3 regions of the Serratia sp. GW822-FHT06D09 genome follow, and region 3 is predicted to be linked to each of the others. Evidence: predicted binding sites of a transcription regulator. Region 3 holds the regulator's gene; each other region holds the start of a gene.
What was found. The regulator LexA, encoded in region 3, represses DNA repair genes until DNA is damaged. The targets are predictions, from matches to a motif close to TNCTGTATGTACATACAGNA.
Positions count from the first base shown of each region.

Region 1: AC1RKG_RS00615 (metal-dependent hydrolase) is a predicted target of LexA. The motif match lies at 3,931-3,950, and genes of this name have one in related genera.
Region 2: dinB (DNA polymerase IV) is a predicted target of LexA. The motif match lies at 4,956-4,975, and genes of this name have one in related genera.

Region 1 is NZ_JBXALO010000001.1:129,792-137,673, reverse strand. Features, by position in the region: gene AC1RKG_RS00635 (fructosamine kinase family protein) at 1-768, shown strand, start outside; gene AC1RKG_RS00630 (YniB family protein) at 813-1,373, opposite strand; gene AC1RKG_RS00625 (HdeD family acid-resistance protein) at 1,569-2,849, shown strand; gene hxpB (hexitol phosphatase HxpB) at 2,908-3,573, shown strand; gene AC1RKG_RS00615 (metal-dependent hydrolase) at 3,970-4,518, shown strand; gene AC1RKG_RS00610 (L-cystine transporter) at 4,702-6,093, shown strand; gene phnX (phosphonoacetaldehyde hydrolase) at 6,159-6,968, opposite strand; gene phnW (2-aminoethylphosphonate--pyruvate transaminase) at 6,977-7,882, opposite strand, start outside.
Region 2 is NZ_JBXALO010000005.1:368,837-376,718, reverse strand. Features, by position in the region: gene AC1RKG_RS15000 (Na(+)-translocating NADH-quinone reductase subunit C) at 1-131, shown strand, start outside; gene AC1RKG_RS14995 (NADH:ubiquinone reductase (Na(+)-transporting) subunit D) at 124-753, shown strand; gene nqrE (NADH:ubiquinone reductase (Na(+)-transporting) subunit E) at 760-1,356, shown strand; gene nqrF (NADH:ubiquinone reductase (Na(+)-transporting) subunit F) at 1,372-2,595, shown strand; gene AC1RKG_RS14980 (FAD:protein FMN transferase) at 2,596-3,627, shown strand; gene nqrM ((Na+)-NQR maturation NqrM) at 3,635-3,862, shown strand; gene AC1RKG_RS14970 (glycerophosphodiester phosphodiesterase family protein) at 3,900-4,784, opposite strand; gene dinB (DNA polymerase IV) at 4,990-6,051, shown strand; gene pepD (beta-Ala-His dipeptidase) at 6,130-7,590, opposite strand.
Region 3 is NZ_JBXALO010000004.1:63,029-70,910, forward strand. Features, by position in the region: gene plsB (glycerol-3-phosphate 1-O-acyltransferase PlsB) at 1-1,434, opposite strand, end outside; gene AC1RKG_RS11285 (diacylglycerol kinase) at 1,583-1,951, shown strand; gene lexA (transcriptional repressor LexA) at 2,073-2,681, shown strand; gene dinF (MATE family efflux transporter DinF) at 2,783-4,147, shown strand; gene AC1RKG_RS11300 (CsbD family protein) at 4,434-4,643, shown strand; gene zur (zinc uptake transcriptional repressor Zur) at 4,749-5,261, opposite strand; gene AC1RKG_RS11310 (anti-sigma factor family protein) at 5,447-6,205, opposite strand; gene AC1RKG_RS11315 (RNA polymerase sigma factor) at 6,202-6,690, opposite strand; gene AC1RKG_RS11320 (tetratricopeptide repeat protein) at 6,733-7,266, opposite strand; gene dusA (tRNA dihydrouridine(20/20a) synthase DusA) at 7,471-7,882, shown strand, end outside.

The DNA.
Region 1 (7,882 bases), on a different contig from region 3:
GTGAGTTACGGTGACAATCAGGTGTTTGTCAAATGTGACGCTCGCGAACTGTTGCCCATCTTCACCGCCGAAGCCGACCAGTTGGCCTTGCTGGCGCGCAGTAAAACCGTGCGGGTTCCGCAGGTGTACGGCGTAGGCAGCGATCGCGATTACAGCTTCTTGCTGCTGGAATACCAAACCCTGAAACCTTTAGACGCCCATGGCGCTCACTGTCTCGGACAACAGCTGGCCCATTTACACAAGTGGAGCGAACAGCCGCAGTTTGGCCTCGACTTCGACAACGACCTGTCCACCACCCCACAGCCCAACGCCTGGCAGCGCCGCTGGTCAGAGTTTTTTGCCGAACAGCGCATTGGCTGGCAACTGCAGATGGCGGCAGAGAAAGGCATGACCTTTGGGGATATCGATGAGATTGTCGACATCGTGTATCTGCGTTTGCAGCATCATCAGCCGCAACCTTCTCTTCTGCACGGGGATTTGTGGCCGGCCAACTGCGCAATGACCGCCGACGGCCCACTGCTGTTCGATCCGGCCTGCTATTGGGGCGACAGAGAGTGTGATTTGGCCATGCTGCCGCTGTATCCGGAACTGCCGCCGCAGATTTACGACGGCTACCAGAGCGTCTGGCCGTTAGAGAGCGGCTTTATCGAACGTCAGCCGCTGTATCAACTGTATTACCTGCTCAACCGCAGTAACCTGTTCGGCGGGCAGCATCTGGTTCGGGCCCAACGCGCGGTGGAAGCGTTGCTGCATCCCGAGTCCCGATAAAATAAAGGCGCTGAAATCAGCGCCTTTTTAATGAACAGCCGTTATCAGGCCGCCCCGGCCAGTTGGCCGAGCAGCTTGATCACAAACCAGCCAATCACCGCAATCACCACCGGCAAGATGTACAGCGGGAAGTATTGCAGCAAGATGGTGTGGTGCGGCAGCGTAATGCGCTCTTCCAACTGCGCACGCGTATGCCCTTCACTGCCTTTAGCCTGTTCGAGGATCATCTGATCTTCCAGGCCTTCGCGGATAAACTTCACCTGACGTGACATACGTGCGCCAGAGGCCTGCAGCGCCAGCCCGACAAAAATCAGAATATAAATGATGATAAACATCAGGTTCGCGCCGCTGAACAGGCTTTTTTCTACGTCCGGTACCGGCGAGTTATACCAGAAGATATTCAGGAACGGGGTGTTAAAGCGCACCATATCTACCATTACGTGAACGAAATCCAGCATTACTGCGTTGATGCCTTTGGTCTTTTCGCTGTGTTGATACACAAACATCAGCAGCGAGATCAGCGTTGACAGTAACGCAGGGATGAAAACCACCCAGCCAAGAATACGTTTTAAAATGGCAATGCGCCCAGCCTGTTGATACGTCATGTGTTCCCCTTGTAAGCGACGTAACCGTAATGGGCTAAGTCTACCTGTAGTTGTTGAAACTCGCCCACCGTTTTCTTCAGCACTGCTGTGCTACAAGCGTAGCCGGGATTATCCGAAATCAACAGCTTAACGGCGAGCGCGCGTTGCCGGTAAATAGTTATATAGTTAAATCAAACCGTTTAAACAGGGGCCGCCATGATTCGGCTGATTATCTTATTGCTGGGTGCGCAAGCACTGCGGGGGCAACGCCGCCTGCTAATGCTGTTCGGCTGGGCGTGGATCACCGTAGGCGCGCTGATGCTGTTCGATGTACTTCAGGACGGGCGTTCCGTGCTGGCGTTGGATGCGCTGGCAGTACTGCTGGCGCTGGAGGGATTAGTGGCGATTTCCGCCGCACTGGTGATCGGCTCATCCGCCAGTCGCCCAGTGATGCTGAAGGGATTGGGCTTTTTGTTTCTGGCCTTTTTAGTTTGGGACGTGCCCGCCGACGACAACATCGTCGCCACGCTGGTGTTTGGCAGCGCGCTACTGCTTGACGGTGCGGTTCGCATTGCTTCTTCTACGGTGATCCAGCACAGCCGCTGGAAACCGGTCGCGCTGGCGGGCAGCGGCGAAATCTTGCTTTCGCTGATGATTTTTATTGGCTGGCCGGTGCCGCATCGGATGACGGTTCCTTTTTGTATCGGCGTGATGATCCTGCTTTCCGGCTGGGCACTGCTACGCATTGCCCGCAGGTTGGAAAGCTTCTCGCTAAATCAGAACCCGCAGTTAGCCACTCAGCCGCAAACCAATGACGCTAATCCGCTCAGGGTGTATGTCTGGACACCGACAGGATCGGCAAAAGATGCCCGCAGGCGTTACATCGTCGATCGCTACATCGCGGCGGTGGACGGCAGCGGCAATATATCCACTGGCCATGCCGCCCTGGCGTTGGCACCGGACATGTATATCAGCCACTATCCGCTTAACGAAATCAGCCAGTCTGCACAAGATTTCCGCCGGCTATTGCACTCCGGCGAACAAAACAACGTCGACGGACGCTTTCTGCCCGATTTGCAACAGGAAGTGGCAGCCTGGTGCCCGCCGGACAAAAGAATACAGTTTCGCCGTTACAACCCGACGGCATTACGAGTCTTCTGGCAGCGTTATCGTCAGGATGCCACTTACAATCTGACTCGTCGCAACTGCTCCACCACGGTTATTCAGGCGCTCGATAGCGCGCTGGAAGGCGTACTGGGCGATAAACATCTGTGGCGGCGTTTCCTGTTGCTGATACTCGATCCTAACCTGTGGATGTTGGCGGTGCTGCGTAGCCGTGGCGAAAGCATGACCTGGACACCGGGGTTGGTGCTGGATTATGCCCGCATGCTGCAACAGGTCACCGAACGCCAGCATCAGCGCTGGTGGCTAAAAGTGCAGGAGATGTGGCGCATCCTGCGTTTCGGCAAGGCTCAGCCACGCAGGCAAAAATTTTAGTCTCAACGCCGGCGATGATAAAGTGTCGGGCACATTCACCGGCAGGAGTTAACCGATAATGGCCTATTCGCAACGCATTGAAACCGCTATTTTTGATATGGACGGTTTATTGATCGATTCAGAACCGCTGTGGCTACAGGCAGAGCTGGATATCTTTGGCGCACTGGGGCTGGATTTGTCAGACCGCCACAAGCTGCCGGATACCCTGGGTCTGCGCATCGATCTGGTGGTGAAGATGTGGTACCAGGCCATGCCGTGGCAAGGGGTGTCGCAAGAAGAAGTCTCTGCGCGTATTATCGAGCGCGCCATCGAACTGGTGCGTGAAACACGCCCCCTGCTGCCTGGCGTACAACAGGCGCTGGAGCTATGCCGCAGCCTGGATCTGAATATTGGCCTGGCCTCCGCCTCACCGCTGCACATGCAACAACAGGTGCTGCAGATGTTTGACCTCGAAGGCTACTTTGATCAACTTGTCTCCGCCGGGTACTTGCCTTACAGCAAGCCGCACCCGGAAGTGTACCTGATCGCCGCCGAGCGCCTGGGCAGCGATCCCCTACGCTGTATAACGCTGGAAGACTCGTTCAACGGCATGATTGCCACCAAGGCCGCGAGGATGCGTTCTATCGTGATCCCTGCGCACGAGTATCGTCATGATGGCCGTTGGGCGCTGGCCGACCACAAGCTCGATTCCCTTGAGCAACTCACCTCCGATCATCTGGCCTGATTTTCACGGCATCGGCTTACTGCCGGTGCCGCTAACCTGACTTCTCCCGCCTTTTCGTTGCTTAAGTTCAAAATCTGGCTACACGTCATAAAATAAATAAAACATTATTTCATTTTTATTGAGTTACTGTTGCGGCCTCATTATGCTGCAGTTCAAGAAAGTCGCCGGACGTTAGGCACAGGCTGTCACTGCCACGCAGCCTTACCCTGTCGTCCGGCGCTTTCTCCTACGCCCATCCCCTTACCGCAGCAAAAGCGTACAGCACTTGACCATTTAAGTAACAAGCCGTTGTAAAACCGGGAAAAATAAACAATTGGTTACAGGGTAACTGCTTCCACTACTGGGAATTTTCCCATATACTGGATAAATTAACAGTTTATCAGCCGGAACAGCAGTATGACCGCGGAAGGACATCTTATTTTTTCTGTCGCTTGCGCGATTTTCGCCAAGAAGGCCGAGGTGACCCCAGAGCTGGCAACGGGCGACTGGTGGCACATCATCCCTGCCGCGCTGTTGACCTCACTGCTGCCCGATATCGATCACCCCAAGTCGGTACTGGGCCAACGGTTGCGCTGGATTGCCATTCCGATATCGCGCGCCTTCGGCCACCGCGGTTTTACCCATAGCCTGCTGGCGATCGCCGGCGGCATGGCGTTGTTCCAGCTTGACGTGCCGCGCAGTTGGCCGATTCCGGCCGACGTCCTGCATGCCATGATCATCGGTTACTTCAGCCATCTGCTGGCGGATATGCTCACTCCCGCCGGCGTCCCCTTACTCTGGCCATGCCGCTGGCGCTTTCGTCTGCCGCTGCTAAATTCTCAGAAAGGCAATCAGCTTGAGCGCGCCCTGTGCCTGTGTCTGGTGGCTTTCGCTATCTATTGGCAGGGCGGATGCACCATCCCAGTGCAGTCTTATTTTGAGCAAATAAAAAATATCAGACTGTGATCACATAAAAACGGACATTTAATAACCACCAAGTGCATAAATTAAACAAATTTACGCAATGAGTTATATCAAATTCCATTTGGATATAAGTGAGCCGTTAAGCAAACTGTTACGATATTTAGTATCGCTACGCCATGGTGCATAGCCATTTTCATATAAGAAAAAATTTTGGAGACATTGGGGATGAATTTTCCGCTGGTTATTAACGTGGTGATTTTTGTCGCCCTCCTTTTGCTGTTGGCGCAAAGCCGCCATAAGCAATGGAGCCTGGCGAAAAAGGTACTGGTCGGCCTGGTCATGGGTGTGGTGTTCGGTTTGGCACTGCAGCTGGTGTACGGTTCGGACAATCCGGTACTGAAAGAATCCATCAGTTGGTTCAACATCGTCGGTAACGGCTATGTACAGCTGCTGCAAATGATTGTCATGCCGCTGGTCTTCGCCTCGATTCTGAGCGCGGTCGCCAAGCTGCACAACGCCTCTTCCCTGGGGAAAATCAGTTTCCTGACTATCGGCACCCTGTTGTTCACCACGCTGATTTCGGCGCTGGTGGGCGTGCTGGTAACTAACCTGTTCGGTCTGACCGCTGAAGGCTTGGTGCAGGGGGCGCAGGAAAGTGCGCGTCTGTCCGCAATCCAAAGCAACTATGTGGGCAAACTGGCCGACCTGACCGTACCGCAGATGGTGCTGTCCTTCATTCCTAAAAACCCGTTCGCCGATCTGACCGGTGCCAGCCCTACCTCGATCATCAGCGTGGTAATCTTCGCGACCTTCCTGGGTGTGGCGTCGCTGCAGCTGCTGAAAGACGACAAGCCAAAAGGTGAGCGCGTGCTGGTCGCTATCGACACCCTGCAGGCCTGGGTGATGAAGCTGGTGCGTCTGGTGATGAAACTGACTCCGTATGGCGTTCTGGCGCTGATGACCAAAGTGGTTGCCGGCTCTAACGTTCACGACATCATCAAACTGGGTAGCTTCGTCGTGGCCTCTTATCTGGGTCTGGCGATCATGTTTGCGGTGCACGCTGCCCTGCTGGCCTTCACCGGCGTTAATCCGCTGAAGTTCTTCCGCAAGGTATGGCCGGTCATCACTTTCGCCTTTACCAGCCGCTCCAGCGCCGCCAGCATTCCGCTGAACGTGGAAGCGCAAACCCGTCGCCTGGGCGTACCGGAATCCATTGCCAGCTTCTCGGCCTCGTTCGGCGCCACCATTGGCCAGAACGGCTGTGCAGGCTTGTACCCAGCGATGCTGGCGGTGATGGTGGCCCCAACCGTCGGGATTAACCCGCTGGACCCGGTGTGGATCGCGACCCTGGTCGGTATCGTCACCATCAGCTCCGCCGGTGTAGCCGGCGTGGGTGGCGGCGCGACTTTCGCTGCGCTGATCGTGCTGCCGGCAATGGGTCTGCCAGTGACGCTGGTTGCCCTGCTGATCTCCGTTGAACCGCTGATCGACATGGGCCGTACCGCACTGAACGTCAACGGCTCTATGGCGGCGGGTACCATCACCAGCCAACTGATGAAGCAAACAGACAAGTCCATTATGGACAGTGAAGACGAAGTGGAACTGGCTCACCAGTAAATCTCGTCGGCAATAAAAAACCGGGGCTTGTTCGCAGCCCCGGTTTTTTTATATCTGCAATCCACTCAGGGCCGTTCGCCCGCCGCCAGTCGCTGATTGATTTCAGCAATCACATCCGGCAGTTGTGCCAATGTATCAATCACGTAGTGCGCGCCGGCGGAATACAGTTTATCGGTTGCCAAAGCGCGCCGCTTGTTAACTTCCGACTCACTCATTTGTTGGTATTCCTGCCAGGTAGCCCCAAACTCGTTACCCGACAGCGCCAGCCCGATGCTCCACATGCCTGCATTCAATCCTTCGCTGATACCCGGCACTGCATCATCCACTTTCACACAGTGCGCCACCGAATCGATACCCAGCGTAATCACGTTTTGCAGCGCCATCCACGGGCCTGGACGCCCACCAGCGGCCAAATCGTCAGTCGCAACCCAGTGATCCGGCGCGTAACCTCGCAGCGCCGCTGCCGGCGCCAGCACCTCCATCACCGCCCGCGGATAACCCGAACAGGAACCTATCTTGATGCCCTGCTCACGCAATGCAGCAATCACCTGTGGCACACCCTCAATCGGATCGGCAAAGTCGACCACCTTGGCAATTTGCAACGGCATAAAAGCCTGATACAGCGCGTCAATGTCCTGATGGCTCATGGAGCGGCCCAACTGCTGCCGCCAACGCGCATCCACCTCGGGCAATTTTCCCAAAGCCTCAATGTGCTGCCATTTGCCCAACCCCATCGGAATGCGCGCCTCCGCCAGGCTGATGTCGATATCAAAGGTCTGCTTAAAGGCTTCAACAAAAATCTGCGTTGGCGCAAAGGAGCCGAAATCTACCGTGGTGCCGGCCCAGTCGAGTATCACTGCGTTAATCTGACTCATGCTCATCCTCATTGCTCCCAGTACATTGCCTGCCCGACCGCGGCCAGCAAACGTTCGATATCCTGCGGGTAAACTTCGCCGATATTGCCAATGCGGAAGCAGTCGCTCTGCGATACCTTGCCCGGATAGATGACAAAGTCCTGCTGTTTCAGGCGCTGATAGAACTCGGTAAAACGGTAAGTGTCGGCCTTCGGCGAATAGAACGCGGTGATGATCGGCGAGTGCAAATCATCCTCCAACAGGGTTTCGAACCCCAGCGCGCGCATCCCAGCCACCAGCCGCTGCTGGTTTGCCCGGTAACGAGCGTGGCGGGCATCGATCCCCCCTTCTTGCTCCAGCTCGCGCAGCGCCTGAGCAAAAGCCAGCACCGTATGCGTCGGCGAGGTAAAGCGCCATTTGCCGGCGTTATCTTCCATACAGCGCCACTGGGCATACAGATCCAACGACAGCGAGCGCGAGCGCCCCGCGCACTTATTCAGCTCATTGCGGCGGGCAATAACAAAGGCGAAACCCGGCACGCCCTGAATGCATTTATTGGCCGAGCTGATCAGATAATCAATGCCCAGCGCATCGACATCCAGCGGAATACCGCCGAAACTGCTCATCGCATCCACGATCAGGGTTTTGCCATTTCGCGCCGCCAGGCCTGAGACGCGCTCCAGCGGATTCAGCATTCCCGTGGTGGTTTCACAATGCACCATGGCGATATGACTGATGCCTGCATCGCCTTTCAATACCGCCTCCATCGCCTCAACATCCGGCTCATTCACTTCGCCACAGTTGAACGCATGGTGGTTGATGTCCATCAACCGGGCCATTTCGATCATCCGCGCACCATAAGCGCCGTTATTGACGATCAGCAATTTGTCCTGCGGCCCCATTACCGTGCCCAATACCGCTTCGACCGCAAAACT
Region 2 (7,882 bases), on a different contig from region 3:
GGGTGGACGGCTTGTCCGGCGCCACGCTGACCTCCAACGGCGTGCAGCATACTTTTGACTTCTGGTTGGGCGAGCACGGCTTTGGCCCGTTCCTGAAAAAAGTTCGTGAAGGAGCGCTGAAAAATGGCTGATTCCAAAGAGATTAAACGGGTCCTTTTAGGGCCTCTGTTCGACAACAACCCGATTGCCCTGCAGGTGTTGGGCGTCTGCTCCGCGCTGGCGGTGACCACCAAGCTGGAAACGGCGGTGGTGATGACCATCGCGGTGACGCTGGTTACGGCGTTTTCCAGCTTCTTTATTTCGTTGATCCGTCACCATATTCCGAACAGCGTGCGCATTATCGTGCAGATGGCGATTATCGCCTCGCTGGTGATCGTGGTCGATCAGCTGCTGCGCGCCTATGCGTTCGAGATTTCCAAACAGCTGTCGGTGTTCGTTGGCCTGATCATCACCAACTGTATCGTGATGGGGCGCGCCGAAGCCTATGCCATGAAATCGCCGCCCATCGAGAGTTTCATGGACGGTATCGGCAATGGGCTGGGGTACGGGGTGATCCTGGTGCTGGTTGGCTTCCTGCGTGAGCTGTTCGGTTCCGGCAAGCTGTTCGGCATCCCGGTGCTGGAAACGGTACAGAACGGCGGTTGGTATCAGCCAAACGGTTTGTTCCTGTTGGCACCGAGCGCGTTCTTTATCATCGGCCTGCTGATCTGGGCGCTCCGCACCCTGAAACCAGCGCAGATCGAAAAGGAGTAATGGCCGATGGAACATTATATCAGCCTGTTTGTACGCGCAGTGTTCGTAGAGAACATGGCGTTGGCGTTCTTCCTGGGGATGTGTACCTTCCTGGCGGTATCGAAGAAGGTCTCGACCGCCTTTGGTTTGGGGATTGCGGTTACCCTGGTGCTCGGCATCTCCGTGCCGGTGAACAACCTGGTCTACAACCTGATCCTGCGTGATGGCGCGCTGGTGGAAGGCGTTGATCTGAGCTTCCTCAACTTCATCACCTTTATCGGCGTGATTGCTGCGCTGGTGCAGATTCTGGAGATGATCCTCGATCGCTTCTTCCCGTCGCTGTACAACGCACTCGGCATTTTCCTGCCGCTGATCACCGTGAACTGCGCCATCTTCGGCGGTGTGTCCTTCATGGTGCAACGTGACTACAACTTCGCCGAGTCGGTGGTGTACGGCTTCGGTTCCGGCACGGGCTGGATGTTGGCGATAGTCGCGATGGCGGGGATCCGCGAAAAACTCAAGTATGCCAATGTCCCCGCAGGGTTGCGCGGCCTGGGCATTACCTTTATCACCACCGGGCTGATGGCGTTGGGCTTTATGTCCTTCTCCGGTGTTCAGTTGTAAAGGCGGGAAGAATTTATGGAAATTATTTTAGGCGTCGCGATGTTTACCGCCATCGTTATGGTGCTGGTATTGCTGATCTTGTTCGCCAAATCGAAGCTGGTGAACACCGGCGATATTGCGGTGGAAGTGAATGGCGATTTGGACAAAAGCTTTACCGCTCCGGCGGGCGACAAGCTGCTGAATATGCTCTCCAGCCAGGGGATCTTCGTTTCGTCCGCCTGTGGCGGCGGCGGTTCCTGCGGGCAATGCCGGGTGGTGATCAAAGAGGGCGGCGGCGATATCCTGCCGACTGAACTGTCGCACATCAACAAGCGTGAAGCGAAAGAGGGTTGCCGCCTGGCCTGTCAGGTGAACGTGAAGCAAAACCTGAAAATCGAGCTGCCGGAAGAAATCTTTGGCGTGAAGAAGTGGGAGTGCGAAGTTATCTCCAACGATAACAAAGCCACCTTTATCAAAGAGCTGAAGCTCAAAATTCCTGACGGTGAAGACGTGCCGTTCCGTGCCGGTGGTTTTATTCAGATCGAGGCGCCGGCGCACGACATCAGCTATGCCGATTTCGATGTGCCGGAGGAGTACCGCGGCGACTGGGACAAATTCAACCTGTTCCGCTATCGCTCAGTGGTGAATGACACCACGGTGCGCGCTTATTCCATGGCGAACTATCCGGATGAAAAGGGCATTATCATGCTCAACGTGCGTATCGCTACGCCACCGCCGCGCGATCCTGACGTGCCGCCGGGCATTATGTCTTCCTATATCTGGTCGCTGAAGGCCGGTGACAAGGTGACCATCTCCGGGCCATTCGGCGAGTTCTTTGCCAAGGATACCGACGCCGAAATGATCTTTATCGGCGGTGGTGCCGGCATGGCACCGATGCGTTCACACATCTTTGACCAGCTCAATCGCCTGAAGTCCAAGCGCAAAATCACCTTCTGGTACGGCGCGCGTTCGCTGCGTGAGATGTTCTACGAGGACGATTTCAATCGGTTGCAGGAAGAGAATGAAAACTTTACCTGGCACGTGGCGCTTTCCGATCCGCAGCCAGAGGATAACTGGACGGGTTACACCGGCTTTATCCATAATGTTCTGTTGGAAAACTATCTGCGCAACCACCCGGCGCCGGAAGACTGCGAATTCTACATGTGCGGTCCGCCAATGATGAACGCGGCGGTGATCAAGATGCTGAAAGATCTGGGCGTCGAAGACGAAAATATCATGCTGGATGACTTTGGTGGCTAAATGCGCGTAGGGGCAATGAAGGGCTGGATGACGACGGTGGTACTGAGCTCCACCCTGTTATTGACCGGTTGCGGGCCGGAGCAGGTGAATCTCGAGGGTAAAACCATGGGGACCTCCTATTCGATCCGCTACGTCACCGGCGACGACACGCCGTCCGCCGCCAAGATACAGGCGGAGATCGACAAGCGGTTGGAGTTGGTGAACGACCAAATGTCCACCTATCGTCCTGGCTCGGAACTGAGCCGCTTCAACGCCAGTCGCGCAGTGGATAAACCCTTCCCGGTGTCGGCCGCGACGGCAGAAGTGGTGCTGGAGGCGCTGCGTATCAACCGCGTTACCGACGGCGCGCTGGACGTGACCGTCGGGCCGTTGGTTAACCTGTGGGGCTTCGGGCCGGAAGGGCGGCCGGACAAGGTGCCGAGCGCCGCCGCACTGGAGCAGCGCCGCGCCTGGACTGGCATCGACAAGCTGTCGGTACAGGGTAACGCGTTGGTCAAACGCATTCCGGAGCTGTATGTCGATCTTTCCTCGATCGCCAAGGGCTACGGGGTGGATGTGATTGCCCAGTACCTGCAGTCGCAGCAGGTGAAAAATTACATGGTCGATATTGGCGGTGAGGTGCGCACTCGCGGCCACAACGGTGAGAATAAACCGTGGCGTATCGCCATTGAGCGGCCGACCGCCGGCATGGAGCAGAAAGCGCAATTGGTGATCCAACCCGGTGAGATGTCGATAGCTACCTCGGGGGATTACCGTAACTATTTCGAACAGGATGGCGTGCGGTATTCGCATACTATAGATCCGATCACCGGCCGGCCGATCCATCACCACCTGGTGTCGGTCACGGTGTTGAGCCCAACCTGCATGGCGGCAGACGGTTTGTCGACCGGATTAAACGTACTGGGGCCGGAACGCGGCATGGCATTGGCGAACCTGATGGGGATCCCGGTGTTCATGATTGTGAAAACTGCCACCGGTTTTGAAGAGCGCTACTCTGAGGCGTTTAAACCCTATTTGAACAAGCACTCGTGAGGTCGCTATGTTGACGGTATTTGTCGCCACCTTCGTGTTGTTTCTGCTGATTGTCGGCGGTATGTCCCTGGGCTACGTGTTTAAACGTAAAAGCCTGCAGGGCAGCTGCGGCGGCATTACGGCGCTGGGGATGGATAAGGTCTGCGACTGTCCGGAACCTTGCGATGCGCGTAAAAAACGCCTGGAGAAAGAGGCGTTGCGCCAGCAGCAGCTGGAAAAGCACCGGATTATCTGACTACAAGGGGCGCATGCAGCGCCCCTTTTTTTATCGGTTATTTGGCCTGGCGAAAGTTTTTCGCATCGGCCGGTGAGTTGACCATCACCCCGTCTACCCCAAGCGCCAGCGCCTGCTGGTAGTCTGCCGGGGTGTTAATACCAAACAGAATGATGTGTGCTGGGCCTTGCGAACGGAAGCAGTCGATCGATTCTTTATCCCAGGTCAGAAACGCCTTGGAGCGCCCCTCGCCCAGGGTAAATTTCTCCACCACTTCCACTTCCCGTTTCAGTTCCAACCCGTACCAGCGTGGCTTCTGGTTATCCGGCTTCAGTTCGCACAGGTGTGACAGGCTGATATTCGCCAGCAGGTCGCGGGTTTCATCGCGGGTTTCGAAACGCTTGATAGTCGGCGGTAGCGCCTGCAAATATTTGGCATCGGTGGAGTAAACGCGGGTGCGGTTCAGGCTGTCGGTTTTTTCCAGGGTTGCCAGCAAGGTTTTACCGAACTGGGCCGGATTGGCATCCGGTGACTTGATGTCCAGATAGAAATTGACCTTGGGGAAGTCGTTGAGTATTTCATCCAGTCGAGGAATGCCAATGCCTTTCCCCCGGAACGGGTGCATTTCCCCTTTGGCGAATGACCAGCCGGCGTCAACTTTCGCCAGTTGTTCGGCGGTGTAAGCGGAGACCAGGCCCTGTTGGTTGGTCAGCGCTTTCAAGTCTGAGGGACGGTATAGCACGATAACGCCGTCTTTGGATTCCTGCAGCGTGATCCAAATGGCGTCCGCGCCGTTTTTCAGTGCGGTTTCAATTGCGACGCGAGTGTTTTCAGGTGCGTCGGCAGTGCCACCGCGGTGCGCAATAATGGCAGGGGCTGCGCTCGCGGCAAGGGATATCAGGGATAATGCTGAAGCGAATAAATAGACCGATAATGCTTTCATGTAGGGCACCTTCCTGTGCAAGGTTTATTGTTATCAATAACTGAGGCGATTAATTTGCCACAGCGTACTATTCAAAAATTACGCTTTTTTAACAAGTCGAAGATAATTGGGTGAAACCCTGTTTTATCCGAGCTGATCCGAGTTTTGCCGAGGCTTGAGCTTTCCATTATTGGCTGTATACTTATACAGTGTTATTGGAGGGGCGATGCGTAAAATCATTCATGTCGATATGGACTGCTTCTTCGCGGCGGTAGAAATGCGCGACGATCCCAGCCTGCGCGATATTCCGTTGGCGATTGGCGGCAGCGCCGACCGGCGTGGGGTGATCAGCACCGCCAACTATCCTGCACGTCGCTATGGCGTACACAGTGCCATGTCGACGGCGATGGCGCTCAAGCTTTGCCCGCACCTTAAGCTGCTGCCCGGCCGCATGGCGGCGTACAAGGAAGCCTCGCTGCATATCCGTGAAATTTTTGCCCGCTACACCCCGTTGATCGAACCGCTGTCTCTGGATGAAGCCTATCTGGACGTCACTGACTGCAGCCAGTGCAACGGCTCGGCGACGCTGATCGCCGAACAAATCCGCCAGGCGATAGCCGATGAACTGAACCTCACCGCGTCTGCCGGTGTCGCGCCCATCAAATTCCTCGCCAAAATCGCCTCGGAGCTGAATAAGCCGAATGGCCAATACGTCATTACCCCGGCGCAGGTACCCGCATTTTTACAGCAACTGCCGTTGAGTAAAATCCCGGGCGTGGGAAAAGTGACCGCCAAACGGTTGGAAGAAGTGGGGTTGATCACCTGCGCCGACGTGCAGCAGTACGATCTGGCGGCGTTGTTAAAGCGCTTTGGCAAATTTGGCCGCGTACTTTGGGAACGCTGTCAGGGCATCGATCTGCGTGAGGTTTCGCCTGAGCGGCTGCGCAAGTCGGTGGGGGTAGAACGCACGCTGGCGGAGGACATTCATGCCTGGGAAGAGTGCGAAGCGCTGATCGTCGACAAACTGTATCCGGAACTGGAAATGCGCTTGCGCAAGGTAAAACCGGATCTGCATATCGCCCGCCAAGGCGTAAAGCTGAAGTTTCAGGATTTCCAGCAAACAACGCAGGAACACGTTTGGCCAGTACTGAATAAAGACGATTTGATCAATGTAGCGCGTCAGGCATGGAGCGAAAGACGTGAAGGGCGTGGGGTGCGGCTGGTAGGTTTGCACGTGACGCTGCTGGATCCGCAGCTAGAGCGCCAGCTGTTGCTGCCGTGGGAATAACAAGGGCGCAATGCAATATTGCGCCCTTGCTTGCACAGCACGGTATTTTTTAGGGTTCAGTACACCGAACCCGGCAAATTACGCGCGCTCTGGGATAGCCTTCAGCAGTGCCGTCAGCAGTTTCCAGTACAGGCCCACGCTTTCGATATGCACCTGCTCATCCGGTGAGTGTGGCCCGGTGATGGTCGGCCCAATCGACACCATATCCATATTCGGGTACGGCTTTTTAAACAGGCCGCATTCCAGCCCCGCGTGGATCACCATGATGTTTGGCGTCTTGTTGAACAGATCCTGATAGATCTCGCGTACCAAATGCATGACCGGTGAGTCAGCGTCCGGTTGCCAGCCAGGGTAGCCGCCTTTCGGGGCCACTTTGGCGTTGGCCAACTGGCCCAGCGCGGTCAGCATGCCGACCACGTAATCTTTACCGCTGTCGATCAACGAACGGATCAGGCAGATGATTTCTGCTTCGCTGTCGCTGGTGGTCACTACGCCCACGTTCAGTGAGGTTTCCACCACGCCTTTCACCGCGTCGCTCATGCGGATCACACCGTTTGGCGTGCCGTTGAGCAGTGCCAGGAAACGCTGTTGGCTGTCTGCGGTCATCGCCTGAGACGTGCTGGTGGTTGGCTCCAGCAGAACGGTGATGTTCTTTTCTTTAGCGGACAGCTCATTTTGCAGGGTGGCCAGGAACGCCTGGCTCAGTGCTTTGAGCTCATCGGCCTTAGCTGCCGGTACGGCAACCACGGCAGAAGCTTCACGCGGGATGGCGTTGCGCAGGGTGCCGCCGTTCAGGTCCAGCACGCGCAGATTCAACGCCGCGGCATTATCAAACAGGAAGCGCGCCAGCAGTTTGTTGGCGTTGCCCAGGCCGACGTGAATATCCGCGCCGGAGTGGCCGCCTTTCAGGCCTTTGATCGTCAGCTTCAGGGTCTGGTAACCGGCCGGTACGACTTCACGCTGCAGCGGCAGGGTGGTGATGAAATCAATACCGCCGGCGCAACCCATGTAGATCTCGCCTTCTTCTTCGGAATCGGTGTTGATCAGGATATCGGCCTGCAGCCAGTTAGCCTGCAGCCCGAATGCACCGTCCATGCCGGCTTCTTCGGTCATGGTCAGCAGCACTTCCAGCGGACCGTGCTCGACGCTGTCGTCTGCCAGCACAGCCAGCGCGGAGGCCATGCCGATGCCGTTGTCGGCGCCCAGCGTGGTGCCGCGCGCTTTGATCCACTCACCGTCGATATACGGCTGAATCGGATCCTTGGTGAAGTCGTGCACGGTGTCGTTATTCTTCTGCGGCACCATGTCCAGGTGCGCCTGCAGGGCAACCGGCTTGCGGTTTTCCATGCCTTTGGTGGCTGGCTTGCGCAGCAGGATATTGCCTACCTGGTCACGCTCGGCGTGCAGGTTTTTCTCTTTGGCCCATTCGAGGATGTGCTGCGCCAGCGCTTCTTCATGATAAGAAGGGTGTGGAATAGAGCAGATTTTGGCAAAAATATCCCACAGCGGCTGTGGCGAAAGTTGAGACAATTCAGACACAATAAGTCTCCTGTAACGGCATTCACGGCATAGCGGGAATACCGCTCGGTTAGGGTTAGGGGCATCTGTGCGGTTTTGGCACGATCTCCAGAGAATATCACTTTCTACCGGGCGGTGCCCGTCCCGAATTGTGCTGTTTAAGCGCTTGATCACACTAGTTTGCTGCGCTGCAGTTCATTTTTTCAGCATCAATCACCAGAGGAAATACTTATGATTTCCACGGTACAACTGGTATTCGGCGCGCCCAGTCTCTATAATCTCGCGCAACCTTTTTTCCCCTGATTACTGAATA
Region 3 (7,882 bases):
CAGGTAGGTGGTCAACGGCAGGGGATCGCCGAAGTTCACGTAGCCCTGGCCGAGATTACGCAGTTTGCGCAGGCCGCGCAGCATCTGCAGCAGGCTCTCTTTTTCCTTGGTGGCGCCACGCAGCTCTTTGGCGTAGGTACCCACTTCCATCACGTGCTCGTAACCGATGTAGATCGGCACTAGCGTGATAGGGCGGGCCCCGCCGCGCAGCATAGCCTGAATGGTCATCGACAGGGTGCCGGTCTTCGGCTCCAGCAAACGCCCGGTACGGGAACGCCCGCCTTCGACAAAATATTCCACCGAGTAACCGCGGGTAAACAGCTCGCCGAGGTATTCACGGAACACCGTCGAGTACAGCTTGTTGCCTTTGAAGGTCCGGCGGATAAAGAACGCGCCCAGGCGGCGGAAGATCGGCCCGGCCGGCCAGAAGTTGAGGTTAATACCGGCAGCAATGTGCGGCGGCACCAGGCCCTGGTGGTACAACACATAGGACAACAGCAGATAGTCCATGTGGCTGCGGTGACAGGGCACATACACGATCTCGTGGCCGTCCTGCGCCAGCTGACGCACGCGTTCGGCGTTGGTGACGTTGATGCCCTGATACAAGCGGTTCCAGGTCCAGCTCAGCACGCGGTCGGAAAGGCGCACCGTCTCGTAAGAGAAGTCGGCGGCAATCTCTTCCATCAATGCAATGGCATTTTGCTGGGCTTTTTCGTGGGAGATCTTTTTACTGCGCGCTTCGTCTTCGACCGCTTTTTCGATCGCTTTGGACGCCAACAGCTTGTTGAACAGGTCCTGACGGGCCGGCAGGCTTGGGCCTACGGCGGCCAGACGCTGACGTGAGAAGTGCATCCGGGCTACGCGAGCCAGCTTTTGCGCGATGATCTTGTCCGTACCGTGCTCGGTCGCCATGCGGCGCAGCGAAACGGTATTGGAGAAGCGCACAAAGCTATCGCGGCCGAGCCACAGCACGGCGAAGAATTTCTGCACGCCATTTAGCAAGCGCAGATGCGGTGTGCCGTGGCCTTCGCGCCCCGGAGAGCGGCCAAACATCACCGAAACCGGCAGCATCTGAATATCGAGATCCGGGTTACTGCGGTGCAGATCCAGATAGTCGTGGAACAGTTTTACCGACTCTTCTTTCGGCGTGTAGTAGCGGAATACGCGCGGGCCGTCGTGAATAAACACGTGGCTGGGCAGCACGGTGCCGTCTATTTCCAGCGGTTCGAGAGGATCGGGCAAATCCTGCGCCAGGCACTGGGTGCGCAGCGTCAGTAAATCCGCCTTGGAATTATAAGGTAAAACATACAAAATCGGCCGTGAGGGATCCAACCCTAACTCCGTGACCGGATCTGAAGGGATAACCTTACTTCTTACCAACAATTTGAGTGGTAAATTCAATAGTTTATAATAAATTTTACGCCAACCTGACATAACAACGTGAAGCCTCTTGTTAGCAATGCGCCGCAAGCATACCAGAAACCGGGTAGCAGATCTGTGGTGTTGGAAAACCGGGAGCCGTGAGCGCTTCCTGGCCTAGACTGTTTAATTATGACTTACCTCTGCGAAAGGCACTAAAAACATGACGAACCAAGCAACCGGCCTGACCCGTATTATTAAAGCCGCCGGCTACTCTTATAAAGGTTTTTCCGCTGCCTGGCAGCACGAAGCGGCGTTCCGCCAGGAGTTGGTGGTGACCGTGCTGGCTATCATACTGGCGATTTGGCTGGACGTGGGTGCGATAGCGCGCATTTTACTGATTGGGTCGGTGGTGCTGGTGATGATTGTCGAGATGCTCAACAGCGCGATTGAGGCGATTGTTGACCGGGTGGGGACCGAGTATCACGAGCTGTCCGGCCGGGCCAAGGATATGGGGTCGGCGGCAGTTTTGCTGGCGGTTATTTTGGCGCTGTTTGTTTGGGCCGCGGTCCTGTGGCAGCACTTTGTCTGAGCAGAGCAAGCTCGTTGCGATCCGGGTCGCTAATCCCTGATTTTTATTCATTCTTCGGTTCCCAAGCCGCACTTACCTGTATATACTCACAGCAAGACTGTATAAACAAACAGGGGGCGGAATGAAAGCACTAACTACCAGACAGCAAGAGGTCTATGATCTGATTCGCGATCATATTTCGTCCACTGGCATGCCGCCGACGCGTGCCGAGATCGCCATGCGTCTGGGGTTCCGTTCGCCAAATGCCGCAGAAGAACATCTGAAAGCGCTGGCGCGTAAAGGCGTCATCGAAATCGTCTCCGGCGCTTCGCGCGGCATTCGGTTGCTGATGGAAGATGAAGAGGGTTTACCGCTGATTGGCCGCGTGGCTGCCGGTGAGCCGCTGCTGGCGCAGCAGCATATCGAAGGTCACTACAAGGTGGATCCTTCCCTGTTCAAACCGAGCGCGGATTTCCTGCTGCGGGTTAACGGTATGTCGATGCGTGATATCGGTATTCTGGACGGTGATCTGCTGGCGGTGCATAAAACTCAGGACGTGCGTAATGGCCAGGTGGTTGTGGCGCGCATCGAAGATGAAGTTACGGTCAAGCGGCTGAAAAAGCACGGTAACGTGGTTGAGCTGCTACCGGAAAACAGTGAGTTCCAGCCGATTGTGGTTGATCTGCGTCAGCAGAACTTCACCATTGAAGGCTTGGCGGTCGGCGTGATCCGCAACGGCGACTGGGTTTAACCCATAAGCCTGCACGCTGCCCTTTGATTTAAATCGCCCCAGCTCTGGGGCGATGTCATTTCTGACCGATTAAAACCGCATTGCCACGGGAACATTTCACTATGCGCCTGCTCTCCGCCTTCACCAGCGATACCGATAAAGCCTTGTGGCGCCTGGCGCTGCCAATGATCTTCTCCAATATCACCGTGCCGTTGCTTGGGCTGGTGGATACCGCAGTGATCGGTCACCTCGACAGCCCTGTTTATCTGGGCGGTGTGGCGGTAGGAGCCATGGCGACCAGCTTCCTGTTCATGCTGTTGTTGTTCCTGCGTATGAGCACCACCGGTCTGACTGCGCAGGCTCTGGGCGCACAAAACCCACAGGGATTGGCGCGCGCCTTTATGCAACCGCTGCTGCTGGCGGCGTTGGCCGGTGTGGCCATTGTCTTGCTGCGCCATCCGCTGATCGAACTGGCGCTGAAAATCGTCGGTGGCGACGAGGCGGTGCTGGAGCAGGCCCGATTATTCCTCGAGATCCGCTGGCTGAGCGCACCGGCGGCATTGGCGAACATGGTTATCCTGGGCTGGCTGCTTGGCGTGCAATACGTACGTGCGCCGGTGATCCTGCTGATTGTCGGCAACTTATTGAATATTGTACTGGATATCTGGCTGGTGATGGGGCTGGGCTGGAACGTGCAAGGTGCGGCGACGGCGACCGCTATTTCTGAGTATGCCACGCTGCTGCTGGGCTTATGGCTGTCCTGGCGGGTCATGCGCCTGCGTGGCATTTCCATGCCGATGCTGCGCACTGCCTGGCGTGGCAACCTGCGGCGTTTACTGGCGCTGAATCGCGACATTATGCTGCGTTCCCTGCTGCTGCAGCTGTGTTTCGCTTCTTTGACCATCTTCGGTGCCCGGCTTGGCGGCGAAGTGGTGGCGGTGAATGCGGTGCTGATGAACTTACTGACCTTTACCGCCTATGCGCTCGACGGTTTTGCCTACGCGGTTGAAGCGCATTCTGGCCATGCCTATGGCGCGCGCGACGATAGCCAACTGCGCAAGGTGTGGCGTGCGGCTTGCCGACAAGCCTGTCTGGTCGCGTTGGCCTTTGGCCTGGTTTATGCCGTTGCCGGTCAGCATATTATCGCCGCCTTGACCTCGTTACCGGAACTGCGTGCGCTGGCCGGCCACTATCTGCCGTGGCAGGTGGTGCTGCCATTGGTGGGCGTATGGTGCTATTTGCTGGACGGCATGTTTATTGGCGCCACACGAGGAGCAGAAATGCGCAACAGCATGGCAGTGGCGGCGGCCGGCTATGGTTTGACGCTGCTGACCGTACCCGTCTTGGGCAATCATGGTTTATGGCTGGCGCTGGCGGTCTTTCTTTCTCTGCGCGGCATCGCGCTCGGCTGGATTTGGCACCGCCACAGGCTGCGCGGTACCTGGTTTGCCGCGGATCCAACGGCTCACAATGAGACGTTATCATAAAATTAACTAATGTTTTGTATTCATATTGAGTTACATATTATCGCGTCGATTGAGTCCCGCTTACTGACTGTTATTTCGGGTGTTTTACTGAATTTTGTTGTTTTGTTGAATTTTTATTCTGGTTTTTTGTTATTTATCGATATCTGTTGCTATAGTTAATCATGTGGCTGGCGGAATGAATTGGAATGACATTCCCTTCATTTTAGGTCAATTGACCATGATTATTACTCAGTTAAGCCCAGCGACAAGTTTTTAAAACTGACTAATCACAGGTAACGGAGAGGTTATGAACAAAGATCAAGCCGACGGTAACTGGAAGCAGTTTAAAGGGAAAGTGAAGGAAAAATGGGGCAAGCTGACCGATGACGATTTGACGGTCATTGAAGGGAAACGCGAACAGCTTGTCGGTAAAATTCAGGAACGCTACGGCTACCAGAAAGAGGCGGCCGAGAAAGAAGTGAAATCCTGGGAAGACCACAACAAGTATCGCTGGTAGTGCGATAGGCCGCAGCGGATTGCGGCCGTAAACTATGCTGATGGCCAGGCGTTTCAATCCCCTTGACGCTATGGCCGAAGGTACAGGGAGGTACCTGATACCCTCTTATTTCTTCTTGATAGCGATGCTGTGATCGTGTTCGCCGCAATCATGTTTGCTATCGCAGGCTTCTACCTCAACGCAACCCTCACACAGGCCATGGGCTTCTACCACGCTGTGACGCAGGGCAAATCCTGACTCTTTAGCCAGCTTTTGCAGCGTCTCTTCGATCCCTTCGGTTGTGCGCTCAGTCACCTGGCCGCAGCGATCGCAAATGAACAGTGCGGAAGTATGCATCGGCTGTTCGAAATGATGGCACAACACATAGCTGTTCGCCGATTCCACGCGATGAATAAAGCCTTGTTCCAACAGGAAATCCAATGCACGGTAAACCGTGGGGGGTTTGGCCTGGGGTTCGGCTACGCGCAGCAAATCCAGCAGGTCGTAAGCGCTGATGGCACCGGGCTGTTGTGCCATCAGGCGTAACACTTCCAGCCGCTGCGGTGTCAGCCGCACATTGCGTTGCTGGCAGAGTTGTTCAGCCTGCGCCAGCAGCTTTTCCTGGGTGCTTGAGTTCATGGCAAATTTCCCGGTACGTAAAAAAGCCGATTTTACCATGCTTCAGCCGAATCGCCGAGAGTCGGCCACTTTTCTGCCAGTATGGCGCATTAAACGTCCGGTTTAGCGCCCGTTGTTAGCCAGAAATGTGATGGTATTCACGATGTTCCGTGCCGTTCTCGCAGGCTATGGCTTTGCGTAGGCTCTTAGGCAGTCAGCGAACGCTGTAATTGACTGGCCAATCTGACCATTTCCACTGCCGGATTATGGCCAATCAGCATGAAACTGTGTCTGCTATCGGACCAATAGACCACATTCATTCCCAGGCGTTGTTCGCTCTCGGCGGGCTGCGACTTGCCCGGTTGCTGGATAATACACAGTGCCAATACACCGTACCGCGCATCCAGCCAGGTCAATTGAGCAATACGGCGATCGTCGTACGCCAGCACACGGGCGTTTTTCAGTTCGGCCCCTTGCAACGTCAGCTGCGGCAGAGGAAGCGCGATGCTCAGCCGATCACCAGTGTGCTGTAGTTGACTGGCAATCTGCGCTGCGGAGCCCTCAAAACCCATCAGCGTTTCCGGGGTGTACAACGCCATATATTGAGCGACCAGGCTCCGCCAGTTGTCATCCGGTTGGCTGAGCTGCAGATAGGCGCGATCGCCTGCGATGCCCAGTGCCAGAAAAGCGACGGCGGCGGCAATCAGGCCACGGCGGCTGATAGCGTGCGGTGGCGAGGGGACGATAAGTGGCAATTTTGACTGCAATCTTTGCACCGGCGCTTCATCAAGCAAAGGCGCAAAGGCTTGCTTAAAGGGCAAGCTGCTGCGCTCCAGCAACGACAAGCGTTCTGCCAACGCCGGTTCGCCGGCCAGACGCTGTTCCAGCCGGTGGCGTTGCTGTGGGTCCAACTGATTATCCAGATAGGCGACCAGCAGTTCATCCGTTGCGTAGGCTGAACTCATGATTGTTCTCCTTTTACCTGCGGGGTACGGGTTTGCAGCAGGCTGTCGTTCGCCAACCGCAGCCGTGCCGCCGCCAGACGGCTCATGATGGTGCCAATGGGCACACCCAGCACCTCAGCGGCTTCCCGGTAAGAAAGTTCCTCCACGTACACCAGAAACAACGTATTGCGCTGCGCCTCCGGCAGTTGATTAACCCGTTGCATCACCTCATTGGCCCAAATCGGCTGCTCGCCGTTTTCCGCACCGGCCAGTTCGTCAACGTCGACAAAGCCCTGTCCCTGGCGAATGTGCTGAGAGCGGACCTCGTTCAACCAGATGGAGTGAAGAATGGAAAATAACCAGCGGTCCATACGCGTTCCCACGGCAAACTGTGCGGCGCGTTCCAACGCCCGCACGCAGGTGGCCTGAACCAAGTCGTCGGCTACGTCCCGCCGGTGGGACAGCACCAAGCCATAGCGCCACAGGCGGGAGAGATATTGGCCGATTTCGTTGCGGATCGCGTCGCTGCTGATGTTTGCCTCCGGGTTTTACGATTCAGGGTGATGATCGATAGCCGCCGCCAGATCTCGGTACTCTTCACAACCGGTACCGCACAGCGATTGAATAACCTTAAGCTGCTCCTTCGCCAGGTCCTGACGCCCTTTGATCATATAAGCCTCACCCAGGTATTCGCGGACTTTGGGGTATTTCGGATCGAGCGCCACTGATTTTAAATAGTAGCCGATCCCTTCGTCGGTGCGGCCGAGCTTGCGGGTGGCATAGCCGCGGTAATTTAGGGCCACGGCAGTGTTGGGATCTTTGAGGGTATTCAGCACATCCAGCGCTTCCTGATAGCGGCCGCTTTTGGCCAGCGCATAGGCATAGTTCGTGCGATCGTTGTCGCTGACCATGCTGCTTTTATCCACCATGCAGGTTTTGGTTTTCGTATCGTATATCTGGCCTTTGGGGCAGGTTGGCGTGGTTTGACCGCTGCCATCGCCGCCCATCGCCAGAGCGGTACCGGAAAACAGCAGTGAACCGGCAATGACTGGCAGCAGCAGGCGTTTAACGAAACTGTTCATGGTTATTTCCTCATCATGAAGGACGCAGAACTGCGGCCTTACAGAGAGAACACCTGACAGCCTCTTTTTATTCGCTTTTGCCGGTGCTTTTTTATCGGCGACACAGCGGTTTTCCCAACGCCGCCGATTGTCGTTATAATAGCCGTTTGCGGCAGCATGCCGTTCGTTGAACCCCAGACAGAATCAGGTAGCCGGTAGCCCAGCATGACGACAGACAATAACGCCCCAAAATACGCCGCCAATCGTTTTTCCATCGCGCCTATGCTCGACTGGACCGATCGTCATTGCCGTTACTTCCACCGCTTGTTGACCAAGGAAACCTTGCTGTACACCGAAATGGTGACTACCGGCGCGATTATCCACGGTAAGGGCGACTATCTGGCCTACAGCGAAGAAGAACATCCTGTGGCGCTGCAACTGGGCGGCAGCGACCCGGCTGCGCTGGCGCACTGCGCAAAACTGGCTGAGCAGCGCGGCTATGACGAGATCAACCTCAACGTCGGTTGCCCGTCGGATAGGGTACAGAACGGCATGTTCGGTGCCTGCCTAATGGGACAGGCAACGCTGGTTGCCGACTGCATCAAGGCGATGCGCGACGTGGTGTCGATCCCGGTGA